DNA from 4 places in the Enterobacter sp. CFEC122 genome. Region 1 is predicted to be linked to each of the others. Evidence: predicted binding sites of a transcription regulator. Region 1 holds the regulator's gene; each other region holds the start of a gene.
The links. The regulator PurR, encoded in region 1, represses purine synthesis genes. The targets are predictions, from matches to a motif close to CANGCAAACGTTTGCNTG.
Positions count from the first base shown of each region.

Region 2: the regulator PurR is predicted to act here: its motif matches at 3,954-3,971, upstream of pyrD (quinone-dependent dihydroorotate dehydrogenase).
Region 3: the regulator PurR is predicted to act here: its motif matches at 2,514-2,531, upstream of carA (glutamine-hydrolyzing carbamoyl-phosphate synthase small subunit).
Region 4: the regulator PurR is predicted to act here: its motif matches at 1,621-1,638, upstream of pyrC (dihydroorotase).

Region 1 is NZ_JBRIQR010000011.1:18,836-24,018, forward strand. It holds gene ACVCAM_RS09645 (C40 family peptidase) at 1-9, shown strand, start outside; gene sodB (superoxide dismutase [Fe]) at 132-713, shown strand; gene ACVCAM_RS09655 (MFS transporter) at 752-1,918, opposite strand; gene cydH (cytochrome bd-I oxidase subunit CydH) at 2,082-2,171, opposite strand; gene purR (HTH-type transcriptional repressor PurR) at 2,469-3,494, shown strand; gene punR (DNA-binding transcriptional activator PunR) at 3,512-4,423, opposite strand; gene punC (purine nucleoside transporter PunC) at 4,538-5,183, shown strand, end outside.
Region 2 is NZ_JBRIQR010000001.1:278,426-283,608, reverse strand. It holds gene rlmKL (bifunctional 23S rRNA (guanine(2069)-N(7))-methyltransferase RlmK/23S rRNA (guanine(2445)-N(2))-methyltransferase RlmL) at 1-935, opposite strand, end outside; gene ACVCAM_RS01265 (YcbX family protein) at 1,034-2,143, shown strand; gene zapC (cell division protein ZapC) at 2,140-2,682, opposite strand; gene pyrD (quinone-dependent dihydroorotate dehydrogenase) at 2,849-3,859, opposite strand; gene ssuE (NADPH-dependent FMN reductase) at 4,108-4,683, shown strand; gene ACVCAM_RS01245 (aliphatic sulfonate ABC transporter substrate-binding protein) at 4,676-5,183, shown strand, end outside.
Region 3 is NZ_JBRIQR010000004.1:161,977-167,159, forward strand. It holds gene fkpB (FKBP-type peptidyl-prolyl cis-trans isomerase) at 1-316, shown strand, start outside; gene ispH (4-hydroxy-3-methylbut-2-enyl diphosphate reductase) at 318-1,268, shown strand; gene dapB (4-hydroxy-tetrahydrodipicolinate reductase) at 1,474-2,295, shown strand; gene carA (glutamine-hydrolyzing carbamoyl-phosphate synthase small subunit) at 2,750-3,898, shown strand; gene carB (carbamoyl-phosphate synthase large subunit) at 3,917-5,183, shown strand, end outside.
Region 4 is NZ_JBRIQR010000050.1:21,087-26,269, reverse strand. It holds gene dinI (DNA damage-inducible protein I) at 191-436, opposite strand; gene pyrC (dihydroorotase) at 511-1,557, opposite strand; gene ACVCAM_RS23450 (lipoprotein) at 1,685-2,245, opposite strand; gene mdtH (multidrug efflux MFS transporter MdtH) at 2,369-3,577, opposite strand; gene rimJ (ribosomal protein S5-alanine N-acetyltransferase) at 3,814-4,398, shown strand; gene ACVCAM_RS23435 (YceH family protein) at 4,408-5,058, shown strand; gene ACVCAM_RS23430 (Gfo/Idh/MocA family protein) at 5,061-5,183, shown strand, end outside.

The sequences.
Region 1 (5,183 bases):
ATTCGCTAACCCCTACCCTGCCACACCCGTGGCAGGGTAAGTTCCTCTTTTGCATACCCTTTCAATTTGCTATCCTGTCCTTGTTGTCTGTGTGGTTATTGGCAACACAAAATACAATAAGGAGAGAAGCAATGTCGTTCGAATTACCTGCACTACCGTATGCAAAAGACGCCCTGGCCCCGCACATTTCTGCGGAAACCCTGGAATATCACTACGGCAAGCATCACCAGACGTACGTCACCAACCTCAACAACCTTATCAAGGGCACCGATTTTGAAGGCAAAACGCTGGAAGAAATCGTGCGCAGTTCTGAGGGTGGCGTATTCAACAACGCCGCTCAGGTGTGGAACCACACCTTCTACTGGCACTGCCTGGCGCCAAACGCCGGTGGCGAACCTGTCGGTGAACTGGCTACCGCCATCAACGCCGCCTTTGGCAGCTTCGCGGAATTCAAAGCGAAATTCACCGATGCCGCCATCAAGAACTTCGGTTCAGGCTGGACGTGGCTGGTCAAAGAGGCGGATGGCAAACTGGCTATCGTGTCTACCTCTAACGCAGGCACCCCGCTGACCACCAGCGCGAAGCCGCTGATGACCGTGGACGTATGGGAACACGCTTACTACATCGATTACCGTAACGCGCGCCCTAACTACCTGGAGCACTTCTGGGCACTGGTTAACTGGGACTTTGTGGCGAAGAACTTCACCGCGTAAGAGACACGCAGAAGGGTTCGCCCTTCTGCGTTTTTGGTTTATTCCGCAGCGCAGGCTGCTTCTGGCTGTTTACGACCCGACATCATCACCAGCAGCAGACCGAGCGCGGCAACAATCGCCCCCATCACCGGCACAAAACTGTACCCCAGCCCACCGGAAATCACGGCCCCACCGGCCGCCGCACCGAGCGCATTGCCCAGGTTGAAAGCACCAATATTGACCGAGGATGAGAGGCCCGGCGCTTCATGCGCGACGCGCATCACGCGCATCTGCAGCGGTGGCACCACCGCGAACGTTGCAGCCCCCCAGACGACCATTGCGATCGCGGCACCAAACTCGTTGCGCGCCAGCCACGGAATGGCGATCATGATAACAATCAGCAGGGTTAAGAAGCCCTTCAGCGTTCCGCTCACGGAACGGTCGGCAAATTTCCCGCCGAGATAGTTGCCAATCGAGAAGCCCACGCCAATCAGCACCAGCATCGCGGTAACGAAGAGTGGCGTTGCGTGGGTGATGTCATGCAGCACCGGTGAAATATAGGTATAGAGGGTAAACATCGCCCCTGCCCCCAGCACGGTGGTCAGCAGCGCGGAGAGCACCTGCGGGCGCATCAGCACCGCCAGCTCCTTACGCACTTCCGGACGTTCTCCGGCGCTGCCCTTTGGCAGGGAGAAGAACAAGGCCACCATCGCGACCACGCCCAGTCCAGCCGTCGCCAGGAAGGACATCCGCCAGCCAATGACCTCGCCCAGCCAGGTTGCCGCAGGAACGCCGCCGATGTTAGCGATGGTCAGGCCCATAAACATGGTGGCTACGGCGCTGGCCTGCTTGTGTTTCGGCACCACGCTTGCCGCCACAACCGACCCCAGCCCAAAGAACGCGCCGTGGTTAAGGCTGGTCAGAATACGCGAAAGCATCAACGTGGTGTAGTCCGGCGAAATGGCCGAAAGCACGTTGCCGAGGGTGAAAATCGCCATCAGGAAAATCAGCGCATTGCGGCGCGCGCGGTGTGAAAGGAGAAGCGTCATCAGCGGCGCCCCCACCATCACGCCAATGGCGTAGGCGCTGATTAACATGCCGGCCGCAGGGATCGAGACGTCCACGCCGCGGGCGATAACGGGCAGTAACCCCATCGGGGAAAATTCAGTGGTGCCAATCCCAAAAGCGCCAATCGCCAGGGCCAGCAGGGGAAAATTGATTTTCATGCGTCAACTCCGGATGCCGTGTCATGTGGTGACACAGAACAAAGAAGCGGAAAGCATGACATCAATCACAAAAAATGAGAAGTTTACAAAATGGCAAAAGATTTTTGCCTTAGGAGTAACAATCGAGGTGAGCGGGAGGGAGAAGGCTCTCCCTCCGCGTAAATCAGTGCAGCGCGGCCGTCAGACCCGCCGCGACAATCAGAGCCAGCACAACCACGGTGGTGAACAGCGAAAACTTCAGATCGGAACTCATCAATTTTTCTCCTTTTAATCCCCCCACGAAAAGTGAGCCTGCTCATTTTTGCATAATTTACGTCAAAAATCTTCCTAGATTTAGGCTGATAAACACTTTACCTCTTCCCCTTTTCATCAAGATAGGACAAAATTCCACGCTAAATTTATTAGCGTACCGGCCATTGACCCCCTCCTGACGTCCCGTGTCGTTTTCCCGGCGTGCCGCAATTCAAGATTGCGTGATAAGGGTGAGAGAAGGCAAACGTTTACCTTCAAGTTTTTCAGGAGTTTAGGATATGGTCTGGAGTGACATTTAATGGCAACAATTAAAGACGTAGCAAAACGCGCAAACGTTTCCACTACAACCGTATCACATGTAATTAACAAAACCCGCTTTGTGGCGGAAGAGACGCGCAACGCCGTCTGGGCAGCGATCAAAGAGCTGCACTATTCGCCAAGTGCGGTTGCGCGCAGCCTCAAGGTTAATCACACCAAATCCATTGGATTGCTGGCGACCAGCAGTGAAGCGGCCTATTTTGCCGAGATCATAGAAGCGGTAGAGAAGAACTGCTTCCAGAAAGGCTATACCCTGATTCTGGGCAACGCGTGGAACAGCATAGAAAAACAGCGCGCCTACCTGTCGATGATGGCGCAAAAGCGCGTCGATGGCCTGCTGGTCATGTGTTCCGAGTACCCGGAATCCGTGCTGTCGATGCTGGAAGAGTATCGCCATATCCCCATGGTGGTCATGGACTGGGGTGAAGCGCGCGCGGACTTCACCGACTCCGTTATCGACAACGCCTTCGAAGGCGGTTACATGGCGGGTCGTTACCTGATCGAACGCGGTCACCGCGAGATTGGCGTGATCCCCGGTCCGCTGGAGCGTAACACCGGCGCGGGCCGTCTGGCCGGTTTTATGAAAGCGATGGAAGAAGCGCTCATCACCGTGCCGGAAAACTGGATCGTGCAGGGCGACTTTGAGCCGGAATCAGGCTACCGCGCGATGCAGCAGATCGTTTCCCAGCAGCACCGCCCGACCGCCGTTTTCTGCGGCGGTGACATCATGGCCATGGGCGCGCTCTGCGCCGCCGATGAGCTGGGTTTGCGCGTACCGCAGGATATTTCCGTGATCGGGTATGACAACGTGCGTAACGCGCGCTTCTTCACCCCGGCGCTGACAACCATTCACCAGCCAAAAGATTCGCTGGGCGAAACGGCCTTCAATATGCTGCTGGACAGAATCGTCAACAAGCGCGAAGAGTCGCAGTCCATTGAAGTTCACCCGCGCCTGATTGAACGCCGTTCCGTTGCGGACGGTCCGTTCCGCGACTACCGTCGTTAATCCCTTGACGGGGCCAGCTACGCTGGCTCCCGTAACCATTCCCGGTTTAGGGTTTCGCTGTCCCCCAGATAATCCAGCAGCCAGGCCATGGCGGGCGAGACATCATTTTGTTGCCAGGTCAGGCAGCAGGCTGCGTCCGGGAACGGATTCTCCAGCGTCAGTTCAACCCATTCTCCGGTATCGATGCGTGGACGCGCAAAATGAGCGGGCACCATCGCGACGCACAGCCCGGCGCTGAGGCACGTCGCCGATGATTCCCAGTCAGGAGCCACCACCCGCCGCTGGTTATCCAGAAGCCAGGTGATACGCTTGGGCAATGAACGGGACGTATCCTCCAGCACCAGCGACGGCCAGTTGCGCAGCGTATCGTCGCTCAGCGGACCTTCCATCGCTGCCAGAGGATGATCGCTGGCCACCACGCATTTCCAGCTCAGCATCCCCATGTCGCGAAAGGCGTAACGTCCCCCGACCGGGATCGCCTGCGTCGCGCCAATCGCCATCTCCGCCCTGCCGTCCGCCAGCGCATCCCAGACGCCGTTGAACACCTCCTGCGAGACCCGTAGCTCGACGTCAGAGAAATGACGATAGAAATCCACGATCATCTGCCGGGTGCGTTCCGGCTTCACGATGTTATCTACCGCGATGGCGAGATGCCCCCGCCAGCCGTTGGCGATCTGCTGACACTGTTCGCGGGTGATCTGCATTTTTTTGATAACAGAACGCCCTTCTTTCAAAAACCATGCTCCGGCGGGCGTTAATTCCACGTCGCGATGCCGCCGTTCAAACAGCGGAACCGCCAGCCACTCCTCAAGCTGACGCACCGTGTAGCTGATGGCCGAAGGGACGCGGTGCAACTCCTGCGCTGCACCGCTAAAGCTGCCGTTACGCGCAACAGCATCGACCACTTCAAGAGAATAATCTGACCACATTTTCTGCCTGCAAAAAATTTGAATGCACACGCCAAATATTAGCGTTTCACAAGCCGCTTTGCACTCCCTACACTCTGCGCCAACGTACACCTGCCTCCTCAGGAGAATAAAAGAATGCAACCCAGGAAAGGATTTTTAGTCTGGCTCGGCGGCTTAAGCGTGCTGGGCTTTTTGGCCACCGACATGTACCTGCCCGCGTTTGCCGCGATGCAGGAAGACCTGCAAACCCCTGCCGCGGCCATCAGCGCCAGCCTGAGCCTGTTCCTTGCCGGTTTTGCTTTCGCCCAGCTGCTCTGGGGACCGCTCTCGGATCGCTTCGGTCGTAAACCGGTGCTGCTGCTGGGTCTGGCCATTTTTGCCGTGGGCTGCCTGGGGATGCTGTGGGTGCGCGATGCTACCTGGCTGCTGGTGCTGCGCTTCGTTCAGGCCGTGGGCGTCTGTGCTGCGGCGGTGACCTGGCAGGCGCTGGTGACCGACTCCTACCCGGCTAACCGCACAAACCGTATTTTCGCCACCATTATGCCGCTGGTGGGCCTCTCCCCTGCCCTGGCTCCGCTGCTGGGCAGCTGGATCCTCGCGCACTTTGACTGGCAGGCCATTTTTGCCACGCTGTTTGCCATCACGCTGGTGCTGATGCTGCCGGCGTTTGCCCTTAAGCCCGCGCATAAAAAAGAGGCGCATGCCGACGCGACGCCGATTACCTTCACCTCCCTGCTGAGCGCCAAAGCGTATCGCGGGAATGTCCTGATTTATGCCGCCT
Region 2 (5,183 bases), on a different contig from region 1:
TATGGCGGGTTGCTGATCACGGTACCGTACGGGCCTTTTGGCAGCGGGTTGGTCAGGTTTGCCACGTCTTTTACTTCGAAGGTGACCAGCTCGCCGATACCGGCACGGCGGGCGTTGCTGCGCGCGCGCTCAATGACGCGAGGGTCGCTATCGGAGCCGTAGAAATGAGAGGTATATTCCGCCAGCCCCTTACGTGCGCGGGTCTGCGCGTCGTCTTTGACCTCTTTCCAGAGCGCTTCATCGTGCTGCGCCCAGCCTTTGAAGCCCCACTGGCCGCGATGGAGTCCCGGGGCGCGGTCGGTGGCCAGCATGGCCGCTTCAATCAGCAGGGTACCGGAACCGCACATCGGGTCGAGCAGCGGCGTGCCCGGCTGCCAGCCGGAGCGCATCACAATGGCGGCCGCCAGGGTCTCTTTGATGGGTGCCATGCCGGTACGATCGCGGTAGCCGCGCAGGTGCAGGCCCGCACCGCTCAGATCGAGAGAGATACTCGCCGTGTCGCCGTTCAGCCAGACGTTAATACGCAGATCCGGGTTTTCACGATCGACGTTCGGACGTTCCTTATTTTTACGCGTAAAGCAGTCCACAATGGCGTCTTTTACGCGCAGGGCACCGTACTGGCTGTTGCGGATCTCGTCGTTCACGCCGTTGAAATGGACCGCAAAGGTGGCATTCGGGGTGAAGATCTCTGTCCAGTCGATCATCTGTACGCCGGTGTAGAGGTCAAGGTCGCTATAAACCTTGCACTCCTTCATCGGCAGCATGATGCGCGACGCCAGGCGGCTCCACATCAGGCTCTGGTAAATAAGCCGCGTGTCGCCCTCAAAATGGACACCACCCTGAACCACCTGACACTCTTGTGCGCCCAGGCTTTCCAGTTCAGTTTTTAACAGCTCTTCCAGCCCACGGGCCGTACTGGCAAACAGAGAATTCATATCGTCACTTTTACTCTTAGAAAATTGTCGCGCATTATAGCTAATATGGCGTGTATGTCATAAAGTTGAAGGCTTATTTTCATTCGAGGGAGTGTGCAGTGGCGACGTTATCCAGGCTTTTTATTCATCCGGTGAAATCCATGCGCGGCATCGGCGTCTCTCACGCGCTGGCCGACATGAGCGGATTCGCCTTCGATCGCATTTTTATGGTCACCGAGCCTGACGGTACGTTTATTACCGCACGCCAGTTCCCTCAGATGGTTCGCTTTACCCCTTCCCCGCTTCACGACGGTTTGCACCTTACCGCGCCGGACGGTTCCAGCGCGGTGATTCGCTTTGCTGATTTTGCGCCCGTCGATGCGCCAACGGAAGTGTGGGGGAACCACTTTACCGCGCGCATCGCCCCGGATGAAATTAACCGCTGGTTAAGCGGCTTCTTCTCCCGCGACGTGCAGCTGCGCTGGGTTGGACCTGAACTGACGCGTCGCGTGAAGCGACACGACGCCGTTCCCCTCTCCTTCGCCGATGGCTTCCCGTTCCTGCTGACGAACGAAGCCTCGCTGCGTGATTTACAAGGCCGCTGCAAAGCCAGCGTTCAGATGGAACAGTTCCGTCCGAACCTGGTGGTGACGGGTGCCGAGGCCTGGGACGAAGATACCTGGAAAGTGATCCGCATCGGCAGCGTCATTTTTGACGTGGTGAAGCCCTGCAGCCGCTGCATTTTCACGACGGTGAGCCCGGAGAAAGGCCAGAAGCATCCTTCCGGCGAACCGTTGAAAACCCTGCAATCATTCCGCACCGCGCAGGATAATGGCGATGTCGATTTCGGCCAGAACCTGATCCCACGCTCCAGCGGCGCGATCCGCGTCGGCGATGAGGTCGAAATTCTTGCCCGTGGGCCAGCAAGAGTGTACGGCTCGGGTCAGGAGGAGGAGCTTGTCGACGTTGAGACGAACGTCGCCTCTGCGGTAGATATTCACTGGCAGGGCAACGTTATCCGGGGTAACAACCAGCAGGTACTGCTTGAGCAACTGGAACAAGCGGGGATCCGCATACCCTATTCCTGCCGCGCGGGCATTTGCGGATGCTGTCGTATCAGACTGGTGGATGGCGAAGTGAGTGCGTTGAAAAAGTCGGCAACTGGAAATGACGGCACAATTCTGTGCTGTAGCTGCGTACCGAAAACGTCCGTACAGCTGGAAGCTTAAACCGCCTGCTCGAGGCTGAAGGCATCCACGCGAAGCTGGGGCTTCAGCCTGTCGTTCATGACCTTAATGGCATCCCCGAGCTGCATCGTCCGGCCGGCAATCGTCACGCCAGGCTGGGCCAGCAGGCAGAGCGCGGCATTTTCGCCTGGCTCCACCACCAGCAGGCTCACCTCTTCTGCGGTATCGCTCAGGTTGACGCTGGCCGCATCGCCCGTTGCCGGGGTCCAGTTCATGCCGTGCGGCAGGAAATGCCAGCTCTTTGGCATTTGCGGCTTCAGGAAACGGATAGCCACCAGCGCATTTAATACCAGCTCGGCGCGCTGCTCTTTCGAGAGCATCAGATCGCGACATTTTTCCTCAAAGGAGAAATAAAGCGCAGCGTCATCAACGCAAAAGCCTGACGGGGAAAAAGCGTCCGGGGTTAACATTCGGCGGGCAAAACGAGAGCGAAACAACATGCCATTGGCTAAGTCGAGCATCATTCGGTCATGCTCGTCGCAAAAATACCAGCGCCAGTTATCGTCAGGTTTAATTCGCATGTTTCTCTCCCGTCCCCGAAACGTCCTGTACTAAAAATGTCCTGTTTGCCGCTTCGTTTATAACACCATTAATAAAAGACTATAATGTCTAAATAAGCAACAGTGACGGAATATAAAACAACCAGGGCTGGAAATAAAGCCCCGGTTGTCTGATTACGAGAAAAGATTAGATATGCGTAACGATTTCTTTAATCAGCGGCGGCCCTTTAAAAATAAAGCCGGAATAGATTTGCACCAGGGACGCACCCGCCGCCATCTTCTCACGCGCAGCAATCACGGAGTCAATGCCGCCGACGCCAATAATCGGCAGGCGGCCATTTAATTCCGCAGACAGGGCGCGAATAATTTCGGTGCTTTTTAATTGCACCGGACGGCCACTTAACCCACCCGCTTCGTCACAGTTTTTCATTCCCTGCACGAGGGAACGATCGAGTGTGGTATTGGTCGCAATTACACCATCAATATTATGGCGAACCAAACTGTCGGCAACCTGGATCAATTCTTCGGCAGAAAGATCCGGGGCGATCTTAACCGCGACCGGAACATATTTGTGGTGGATCGCCTGGAGTTCATTTTGCTTATTTTTAATGGCACTCAGAAGATCGTCCAGCGCTTCACCATATTGTAAGGATCGCAGGCCCGGGGTATTGGGTGACGAAATATTCACCGCAATATAACCGGCATAGGCATAGACTTTTTCCATACAAATCAGATAGTCATCTTTACCCTGCTCGACCGGCGTGTCTTTATTTTTGCCGATATTGATGCCCAGTATTCCGTCAAAGTGGGCTTTTTTTACGTTCTCGACCAGGTGATCAACACCGTGGTTGTTGAAGCCCATGCGGTTGATCAGCCCTTCGGCTTCCACCAGTCGGAACAGGCGCGGTTTGTCATTTCCCGGCTGCGGGCGCGGGGTGACGGTACCGATTTCAATGGAGCCAAAGCCCATCGCGCCCAGGGCATCAATGCACTCGCCATTTTTGTCCAGACCGGCCGCCAGACCCAGCGGATTTTTAAAAGTCAGCCCCATGCACTGCACAGGTTTTACCGGCACATGCTGGCGCACCAGCGCGGCCAGAGGCGTGCCGGTAATACGACGTAATTGCTGGAATGTAAATTCATGAGCGCGCTCAGGGTCGAGCTGGAAAAGGGCTTTACGAACGAAGGGGTAGTACATGAACTCTCCTGGATTCCCGGTGTGCAAACCGGGAGGGGATTATGGGCGATCCCGTCGCGAAAGGGAATTGACCTGCGGCAAAAAACCCGCGTAAAACGCAATCGTTTACCTCCCCGTCCATTTCTTATGCACTTTTTTGCATTTTAATTGCAGATAAATCATTTAGTGGAATAAACGCGCGGTGTCACACTCCTTAAAATTGTTATGAATGTTAGATAAAAGCAAACAATTAGTTATAAGGAGGAAGTATGCGCGTCATTACCCTGGCCGGAAGTCCACGATTCCCTTCGCGCTCCAGCGCCCTGCTGGAATATGCCCGTGAAAAACTGAATGCTCTGGATGTGGAAGTGTGCCACTGGAACCTGCATAACTTCGAACCTGAAGATTTGCTCTACGCCCGTTTCGACAGCCCCGCGCTGAAAACCCTCATTGAGCAACTTAACGGCGCGGACGGCCTGATCGTAGCAACGCCCATCTATAAGGCCTCCTTTTCCGGGGCCCTGAAAACCCTGCTCGATCTGCTTCCGGAACGTGCGCTGGACGGCAAGGTGGTGCTGCCGCTGGCAACGGGCGGTACGGTTGCCCATTTACTGGCCGTGGATTATGCCCTGAAGCCGGTGCTGAACGCGTTGAAAGCGCAGGAGATCCTCCACGGCGTTTTCGCCGATGACTCGCAGGTCATCGACTATCAACACAAACCCCACTTTACGCCTAACCTGCAAACCCGCCTCGATAACGCTCTGGAAACGTTCTGGCATGCCCTTCACCGAAGAGATATCCAGGCCCCGGCGTTTGGTCAGCCTCAAGGAGTCGCACATGTTTAAAACGTTAACCCGCATCGGACTGGCCGGTTTGATGGCGCTTACCTCGCTGGCCCATGCCGCAGAAACGGCTCCGGAAAGTTTACGCATCGGGTATCAGAAAGGCAGCGTCAGCATGGTGCTGGCAAAAAGCCACCAGCTTCTGGAAAAACGCTTCCCGGACACCAAATTCTCCTGGGTGGAGTTCCCGGCCGGCCCGCAGATGCTGGAGGCCCTGAACGTGGGCAGTATCGATCTCGGCAGCACGGGCGATATCCCACCTATATTCGCCCAGGCCGCGGGAGCGGACCTCATCTACGTTGGCGTTGAGCCGCCAAAGCCTAAGGCCGAAGTCATTCTGGTGCCTGAAAACAGCGACATTAAAAGCGTCGCCGATCTTAAAGGCCATAAGGTCGCTTTCCAGAAGGGCTCCAGCTCGCACAACCTGCTGCTGCGCGCTCTGCAAGAGGCCGGGCTTAAGTTCACCGACATTCAGCCCGTCTACCTTACCCCCGCTGACGCGC
Region 3 (5,183 bases), on a different contig from region 1:
TGAAGGTCTTGAGCAGCAGCTTCTCGGTCTGAAAGAGGGTGAGAAAAAAGCCTTTTCGCTGGAGCCGGATGCCGCGTTTGGCGTGCCAAGCCCGGATCTGATCCAGTATTTCTCCCGTCGTGAGTTTATGGACGCGGGTGAACCGGAGATCGGGGCAATTATGCTCTTTACCGCTATGGACGGCAGCGAAATGCCTGGCGTGATCCGCGAAATCAACGGCGACTCGATTACCGTTGACTTCAACCATCCGCTTGCCGGGCGTACCGTTCATTTTGATATTGAAGTGCTGGAAATCGATCCGGCACTGGAGGCCTGAGATGCAGATCCTGTTGGCTAACCCGCGCGGCTTTTGCGCCGGTGTAGACCGCGCTATCAGCATTGTTGAAAACGCGCTGGAAATTTACGGCGCGCCGATTTATGTGCGTCACGAAGTGGTGCATAACCGCTACGTGGTCGACAGCCTGCGCGATCGCGGTGCCATCTTTATCGAGCAGATCAGCGAAGTGCCTGACGGTGCGATCCTGATTTTCTCCGCGCACGGCGTCTCTCAGGCGGTCCGTAACGAAGCGAAAAGTCGCGATCTGACCGTCTTCGATGCCACCTGTCCATTAGTGACAAAAGTGCATATGGAAGTGGCGCGCGCCAGCCGCCGTGGTGAAGAGTCGATCCTGATTGGCCATGCCGGCCACCCGGAAGTTGAAGGCACCATGGGCCAGTACAGCAACCCGGAAGGGGGAATGTACCTGGTGGAGTCGCCGGAAGATGTCCTGACGCTGAACGTGAAAAACGAAGCGCGCCTGTCGTTTATGACCCAGACGACGCTCTCCGTCGACGATACCTCAGACGTGATTGACGCCCTGCGTCAGCGCTTCCCGAAAATCGTCGGGCCGCGCAAGGATGACATTTGCTACGCCACCACCAATCGTCAGGAAGCGGTGCGCGCGCTGGCTGAACAGGCGGACGTGGTGCTGGTGGTCGGCTCTAAGAACTCCTCCAACTCTAACCGTCTGGCTGAACTGGCACAGCGAATGGGGAAGGCGGCGTTCCTGATCGACGATGCCACGGATATTCAGGAAGCGTGGGTTAAAGACGCGGCCTGCGTTGGCGTGACGGCCGGGGCGTCCGCGCCGGATATTCTGGTACAAAACGTCATTTCCCGCCTGCAGGAGCTGGGCGGCGGCGAAGCGGTGCCGCTGGAAGGACGTGAAGAGAACATTGTTTTCGAAGTACCGAAAGAACTGAGAATCGACGCCCGCGAAGTCGAATAGTCCCTTTTCTGATGAAAGGCCAGCACCTCCTGTGCTGGCCTTTTTTTTACCCGTTACTTTATCGTGACGACAAAATCATGTCTTTTACTGATATTTAAGTCGGTTTCACGTTAAATTCTAATTATTGGTGTTTTCAGTTGGCAGTGCTCAGAAAGGCTGGTTAATCTGAAAACGGTTTACATCATTTTAACGTAAGAGAATAACTATGCATGATGCACAGATCCGTGTCGCCATTGCGGGCGCGGGTGGACGTATGGGCCGTCAGCTGATTCAGGCGGCACTTCAGATGGATGGCGTAGCACTTGGCGCGGCGCTGGAGCGTGACGGTTCATCACTTCTGGGGACCGATGCTGGTGAGCTGGCGGGCGCGGGAAAGACCGGCGTCACCGTACAAAGCAGCCTGGAGGCGGTTAAAGAGGACTTCGATGTCTTCATCGATTTTACCCGCCCGGAAGGGACGCTCACGCATCTGGCATTTTGCCGCCAGCACGGCAAGGGGATGGTGATCGGCACCACCGGTTTTGACGATGCGGGCAAGCAGGCTATCCAGGATGCATCCAAAGAGATTGCGATTGTCTTCGCCGCAAACTTTAGCGTGGGGGTTAACGTCATGCTGAAGCTGCTGGAGAAGGCCGCGAAGGTGATGGGCAACTACACCGATATTGAGATTGTTGAAGCTCACCACCGCTATAAGGTTGATGCGCCATCCGGCACGGCGCTGGCGATGGGCGAAGCGATTGCTCATGCACTTGATAAAGATTTAAAAGACTGTGCGGTCTATGCCCGCGAAGGCCACACCGGGGAACGCGTGCCAGGCACCATTGGTTTCGCAACCGTCCGGGCGGGTGACATCGTCGGCGAACATACCGCGATGTTCGCCGATATTGGCGAGCGCGTCGAAATTACGCATAAAGCGTCCAGCCGAATGACGTTTGCCAATGGTGCCGTTCGATCCGCTTTGTGGCTGAAAGAGAAGAGAAATGGCCTTTTTGATATGAGAGATGTGCTGGATCTCAACAATTTGTAAGCATTATTACCCATCGTGATGTGGTTATTGCAGTCGTAATTATTTGATTGCATAGGGCAATAATTTATTGCCCTTTTATTTTATCTGTTTCGTGATTATTTTGTTCATTTAGCCTTGAAAGTATAGCTGTTCCTCTTGATTCTCGTTACTGAAATGTAAATTTTGACCACTTGGTCCACTTTTTGATGCTGCGTCGACTCATTTTTCATTAAACCCGGCGCGCAAGCGTTTTCCGCAGTGATTTACCTGATCTTTTTGTCGCTTAAGCTTCACTCGCCTCGCCAGATACGCAAAAGACTAAACAAAATATCGGTTTTAAGTTGACTTTTACCCACCAAATCTCCAGAATGCCGCCGTTTGCCAAAAATCCGCTGGCAACACATTTGCATTGATCCATGACATAGTTATGCATTAATATGCAAATAAAGTGAGTGAATATTCTCTGGAGGGTGTTTTGATTAAGTCAGCGCTATTGGTTCTGGAAGACGGAACCCAGTTTATCGGTCGGGCCATAGGGGCAACGGGTTCGGCGGTTGGGGAAGTCGTTTTCAATACTTCAATGACCGGTTATCAAGAAATCCTCACTGATCCTTCCTATTCTCGCCAAATCGTTACTCTTACTTATCCTCATATCGGCAATGTCGGCACCAATGCGGCTGACGAAGAATCCTCTCAGGTACATGCGCAAGGCCTTGTCATTCGTGACCTGCCGCTGATTGCCAGCAACTTCCGCAACACTGAAGATCTCTCTTCTTACCTGAAGCGCCATAACATCGTGGCGATTGCCGATATCGATACCCGTAAGTTAACGCGTCTGCTGCGCGAGAAGGGTGCACAGAACGGCTGCATCATCGCAGGTGATAACCTCGATGCGACGCTGGCGCTGGAAAAAGCGAAAGCTTTCCCGGGCCTGAACGGCATGGACCTGGCGAAAGAAGTGACTACCGCTGAAGCCTACAGCTGGACTCAGGGTAGCTGGACGCTGGAAGGCGACCTGCCGGAAGCGAAAAAAGAGAGCGAGCTGCCGTTCCACGTGGTGGCCTACGATTTTGGCGCCAAGCGCAACATCCTGCGCATGCTGGTTGACCGCGGCTGCCGCCTGACGGTGGTGCCTGCACAAACGTCTGCCGAAGACGTGTTGAAGATGAATCCGGACGGTATTTTCCTGTCCAACGGTCCTGGCGACCCGGCGCCGTGCGATTACGCCATCGCCGCCATTAAGTCCTTCCTGGAAACCGATATCCCGGTATTCGGCATCTGCCTCGGCCATCAGCTGCTGGCGCTGGCGAGCGGTGCGAACACCGTCAAGATGAAGTTCGGCCACCACGGTGGTAACCACCCGGTGAAAGACATCGATAACAACACGGTGATGATCACCGCGCAGAACCACGGCTTTGCCGTCGATGAAGCCTCAATGCCGGCTAACCTGCGCGTGACCCATAAGTCGCTGTTCGATGGCACCCTGCAGGGGATTCATCGTACCGATAAGCCAGCATTCAGCTTCCAGGGCCACCCGGAAGCGAGCCCGGGCCCGCACGACGCCGCGCCGCTGTTCGATCACTTCATCGAACTTATCGAGCAATACCGTAAGACCGCTAAATAATCAGGAGCCGAGAAGACAATGCCAAAACGTACAGACATAAAAAGCATCCTGATCCTTGGCGCTGGCCCGATCGTTATCGGCCAGGCCTGCGAATTCGACTACTCCGGCGCGCAGGCGTGTAAAGCCCTGCGTGAAGAGGGTTACCGCGTTATCCTGGTGAACTCTAACCCGGCGACCATCATGACCGACCCGGAAATGGCTGATGCAACCTACATTGAGCCGATTCACTGGGAAGTGGTGCGTAAAATCATCGAAAAAGAGCGCCCGGACGCGGTGCTGCCGACCATGGGCGGCCAGACGGCGCTGAACTGCGCGCTGGAGCTGGAGCGTCAGGGCGTGCTGGCCGAGTTCGGCGTGACCATGATTGGCGCGACCGCCGACGCGATTGATAAAGCCGAAGACCGTCGCCGCTTCGACGTGGCGATGAAGAAAATCGGCCTCGACACCGCGCGCTCCGGTATCGCACACAACATGGAAGAAGCGCTGGCCGTTGCGGCTGACGTGGGCTATCCGTGCATCATCCGTCCATCGTTCACCATGGGCGGCACCGGCGGCGGTATTGCCTACAACCGCGAAGAGTTCGAAGAAATTTGCGAACGCGGTCTGGATCTTTCCCCAACCAAAGAGCTGCTGATTGATGAATCGCTGATTGGCTGGAAAGAGTACGAGATGGAAGTGGTGCGTGATAAAAACGACAACTGCATCATCGTCTGCTCCATCGAAAACTTCGATGCGATGGGTATCCACACCGGCGACTCCATCACCGTTGCGCCAGCCCAGACGCTGACCGACAAAGAGTATCAAATCATGCGTAACGCCTCGATGGCGGTACTGCGTGAAATCGGCGTGGAAACCGGCGGTTCTAACGTACAGTTCTCCGTAAACCCGAAAACCGGCCGTCTGATTGTTATCGAAATGAACCCGCGCGTGTCCCGTTCCTCCGCGCTGGCCTCTAAAGCGACCGGCTTCCCGATTGCGAAAGTGGCGGCGAAACTGGCGGTGGGTTATACCCTCGATGAGCTGATGAACGACATCACCGGTGGCCGCACCCCTGCGTCCTTCGAGCCGTCCATCGACTACGTTGTCACCAAAATTCCACGCTTCAACTTCGAGAAATTTGCCGGCGCCAACGACCGTCTGACCACCCAGATGAAATCCGTCGGTGAAGTGATGGCGATTGGCCGCACGCAGCAGGAATCCCTGCAGAAAGCGCTGCGCGGCCTCGAAGTGGGCGCGACCGGCTTTGACCCAAAAGTGAGCCTGGACGACCCGGAAGCGCTGACCA
Region 4 (5,183 bases), on a different contig from region 1:
AATAAGGGTTCCGAAGGGAAAAATAAACAGGTGGCAACACATTTTTCTGCTTTTTAGGATTGTTCGAACAATAAAACACCATCTCGTTCACGATTTTTAAAGAAGATGCCGAATTATTTTGAACTTACAGGATTATGAGGCAAAAAAAAGCCGGGGCGACCCGGCAAAAAAACACAATGAGGGAGCAGTGTTAATCCGTGATGAACCAGTCGTCAGCGCTTTCCCACGTTTCCTGGAGGATTTCGCTGATGCGATCTTTATCTTCTTTTGCGGCGCCAATGACGGAGAGGTTGTTCGCCGCGGCGTAACGCACCGTGACGGCACCCGCGTTGTCGGGAAAGGTGTTGTTAATACGACGGGATAATTCGCCTGCCAGTGCATCAAGCGCGCCGGCAGGCAGAACGGTAGTTTTGGCTATGGTGACTTCAATACGCATAAATGCCCCCTGTGTAATATACTGGTTATTTATACAGTTATATTATCAGTTTGACAACAAGGGGCACTGATTTTTTAACGTTTTACCGTCCAGCTTACGGTTTCACCCGCCAGGAAGGGGATCAGCGTGTCGTCCGTCAGGGCAATGGACTCCTCAACGTGGCTCGCTTTACGCTCCAGTTCGATGAAGGTGTCGTTGACCGGCAGGCCGTAGAAGCGCGGGCCGTTAAGGGAGCAGAATGCTTCGAAATGTTCCAGCGCGTTCATCTCTTCAAACACGGTTGCGTAGCTGGCAAGCGCCGTTGGGGCGTTGAAGCAGCCCGCGCAGCCGCAGCTCGCCTCTTTACGATGGCGGGCGTGAGGCGCGGAATCGGTACCGAGGAACGCGCGGGAGAACCCGCTGGCGACCAGCTCGCGCAGCGCCTGCTGGTGGATGTTGCGCTTAAGAATAGGCAGGCAGTAGAGGTGAGGGCGCACCCCGCCCACCAGCATGTGGTTACGGTTAAACATCAGGTGCTGTGGCGTAATGGTGGCGGCGATAAGATCGTTGCCGTCACGCACGTACTCTGCCGCGTCTTTGGTGGTGATATGCTCGAAGACCACCTTCAGCGCCGGCAGGCGCTGGCGCAAAGGCTCCATCACGGTCTCGATAAAACGGGCTTCGCGGTCGAAAATGTCAATTTCGGCATGCGTTACTTCGCCGTGAACCAGCAGCGGCATACCCAGTTTCTGCATGCGTTCCAGCACCGGCATAATGGCATCAATGCTGGTGACGCCGTGGCTGGAGTTGGTGGTGGCATTCGCCGGGTAGAGTTTCGCTGCCGTAAAGACGCCTTCGTTAAACCCGCGCTCCACTTCGTTCGGATCCAGTGAATCGGTCAGATAGCAGGTCATCAACGGGGTAAAATCGTGTCCCGCAGGAACGGCGTCGAGAATGCGCTGGCGATAGGCTATCGCGGCATCGACGGTGGTGACTGGTGGCACCAGGTTAGGCATGACAATCGCGCGGCCATAAATTTCGCTGGTATAAGGCACGACGGTTTTCAGCATATCGCCATCACGCAGATGGATATGCCAGTCGTCAGGGCGGCGGATTTTAAGAACCTGGGGTTGTGCAGTCATGGAAGCTCCGGCTTGTCAGGAATCAGTCATAAGGATGGCTGTTTTTGCCGGACACAAATCATAAGCGGAAACGTTTTCGTTTGCACACTTTTCCGTGAAAAAAAAGGGCGCCGCAGCGCCCTTCAGGTTAATCGGTGAAAGGAATGATAATTTCGCCCGGTTTCACCTCTATGCCTTTTGCATATTTTTTCGCCAGAGCTTCACCCTTGCTTTTGTCTTCACTTAAGACGTACGCGGGCTGCTGGTTAAAGTAATTCCGCAGCGACTGATTCAGATAGGGCATCAGGGTTTGCAGAACCGGCGCCATCTTGTCCGGAGACACCTTCGCGTCGACCACTTCCATCTCCTGCAGGAAAATCGCCCCTTTCTCTTTGTTGAAAACAGGCAGTGCCTTCAGCTTGAGCTTGATGTTGGCTTTCTGATTGCCAAAGAGGGAGGACATATCGAGGTCCGCATCACCGGCCAGGGTGACTTTGTTTGGCTCTTCACGTCCGATTTGACTGGTGAGGTTTGTGAGCACGATATGCGCATCGGCAAGACCCGGTACGCCAATGTCTTTCGAGAAATTGTTATGTTTTTCCAGCGCCTGATTAATTTCCTGTTCACTGACGGTGTATTGCGTGAGCTGGTTACAGCCAACCAGCAGGCCGCTGACAATCAATGCCGCGGCTAAGACAATTTTCTTCATAGTGTTCCTCAACGAAAAATCGGCGCTTCTGTCCTGTTACGCCAGTATGTCAGCGTGAATGGGCAGAAACCAGCAGAAAAAACTGAGAAGTGGGGCGGGAAGGGCTCCCGCCCGAGGGAAAGGCTACGCGCCGGGCTCGAGCATGCCGCTTGCGCTGCGTTTCTGGCTGAACTGCCACCACAGGGCGAGTAGCGTCATAAAGCCCACCACGCCCAGCATCATCCACGGAAGTTCAGGTTGATTTAACGCTTTGCCAGCATCAAACAACCAGCCGCCGCCGGCGTAACCTAATGCCCCGCCAAGCGCCAGCCCCAGTCGGCTGAACCCCATATAGCTGCCGCGTGCACGCGCATCCGCAAGCGAGGCGCTCAGCGTTTCGCGGGCAGGCTCGGCGATGATCGAGCCAATATAGAACGTGCAAATCAGCGTAAACAGCTGCTGGAGCGTGTTCACCAGGCCGATCGGCATCATGCTCAGCGTCATCAGGAACAGTCCGGCCATCAGGCGATGCTCCAGGCGAAAACGCCGCTCGCTCCAGCGGGCAATCGGATAGAGGAGCGTTAACGACAGGCAGGCTTCGATGGCGTACATCCATTTCACCGCTGCAGGGGTACCTGCAATGTCGTTAACCATGATCGGCAGCATCAGCATGACCTGCACGGCCAGCATGTAATATCCCGTCAGGGTCAACACATAGGTGACAAAACGTCTGTCGCGCAGGACGCGGCCCAGCCCTTCCCGAACCGGCGCTTTCACCGTTGACAGTTTCCACGCCGGCAGGAACAGGCCATTAAACAGCGCGCACAGCATAAAGAGCACCGCCCCAGCCGCGCAGACCAGACGGAAATCATACTGCAGCAGCCAGCTTCCCAGCAGGGCGCCGATAACCGCCCCGGCGCTGTCCTGCATCATCAGAATCGAGAAGAAACGGCCGCGGTGCTGCGGGCGAATCAGCTTTACCACCAGCGCGGTGCGGGGCGGATCGAACAGCGTGCCCCCGATACCGGAGAGGAAACAGGAGAACCAGAGTAGCCAGGGCTCCTGGGCGACCGCCATCGTGGCAAACCCTGCCGCGCGCAGCAGCATACCGGTGACGATCATCGGTTTCGCGCCAAAGCGGTCGGCGATAGCCCCGCCAAAGACGCCCAGGCCCTGCTGGACAAACTGGCGTAGCCCCAGGGCAATGCCGACCATTAATGCCGCCCAGCCCATCTGATCGACAAAGCGGATCGAAATAAGCGGAAAAACGACAAAAAAGCCGAGCACGACCAGCATGTTATCGACGAGCAGGAAATATTTACCCAGGCTCCTGGCCTGTGATACGCGGGACATTTTCCCTCCAGGGAAAATAAGATGGTGAGCACGCTAACATTCTGCGGTGTCGCCGCGTTTTTTCCCACCCCTGCACGTGACAATATTTTTTTATCAAAAGGGTGCTTTGATAGAGAGTTCTCATCGAAAAATGTGAAAAGAGGTGAAAATGGTATGTCACTGTTTTCACAGACGGCGCAGGCGCAGGTATAGTAAAGCTAATGGGCAAGCTGAAGTGACGGGAAGGAGTGGTATCGATGTTTGGCTATCGCAGTAATGTGCCAAAAGTGCGTCTGACAACGGACAGGCTGGTCGTTCGTCTGGTGCATGAGCGTGATGCCTGGCGTCTGGCGGATTATTACGCCGAGAATCGCCAGTTTTTAAAACCCTGGGAACCCGTTCGGGATGAGAGCCATTGTTACCCTTCCGGCTGGCAGGCGCGCCTCAGCATGATTACGGAATTTCACAAGCAGGGCAGCGCGTTTTATTTCGCGCTGCTGGATCCTGAAGAGAAAGAGATTATCGGGATCGCCAATTTTTCAAACGTGGTGCGGGGATCGTTTCACGCCTGCTACCTGGGCTACTCCATCGGCCAGAAGTGGCAGGGGCAGGGGCTGATGTACGAGGCGCTGACGGTAGCGATCCGCTATATGCAACGCACCCAGCACATTCATCGCATTATGGCGAACTATATGCCGCATAACCAGCGCAGCGGAAATCTGCTGGCGCGTTTAGGGTTCGAAAAAGAGGGTTACGCCAAAGACTATCTGCTGATAGACGGAGAGTGGCGCGACCACGTTCTGACGGCATTAACCACCCGGGACTGGACTGCAGGTCGTTAAGGAGAAAAGATGAAGTATCAGCTAAACGGTACAGAAGCGCGCGTGATTGGGTGCTTACTCGAAAAACAGGTCACCACGCCGGAGCAGTATCCGCTCTCCGTCAACGCCGTGACCATGGCCTGCAACCAGAAAACCAACCGCGAGCCGGTGATGAACCTCAGCGAGCATGAGGTTCAGGACGTGCTGGATGCGCTGGTCAAACGCCACTATCTGCGCACCGTCAGCGGCTTCGGCAACCGCGTGACCAAATACGAACAGCGCTTCTGTAACTCCGAATTTGGTGACCTGAAGCTGAGCAGTGCGGAAGTGGCGGTCATCACCACGCTGTTGCTGCGCGGAGCGCAGACGCCGGGAGAACTGCGCACGCGCGCTTCCCGTATGCATGAGTTCAGCGATATGCAGGAGGTCGAGCAGACCCTCGAAGGGCTGGCCGCGCGTGAAGACGGTCCTTACGTGGTGCGTCTGGCGCGCGAGCCGGGCAAGCGTGAAAGCCGCTATATGCACCTGTTCAGCGGTGACGTTGATAGTTCAGTTAAATCCAGCGCAACTGACATAACGGCCGTAGATGATGATTTGGTTGCCCGCGTAGAGGCGCTGGAAGACGAGGTCGCCGGGCTGAAACAGCGTCTGGATGCCCTGCTGGCACATTTGGGAGACTGACGGTGAAAAAATTACGCATTGGCGTAGTAGGGCTGGGCGGTATTGCACAAAAAGCCTGGCTGCCGGTTCTGGGGGCAGCGACGGACTGGACGCTGCAAGGGGCATGGTCACCCACGCGCGAGAAG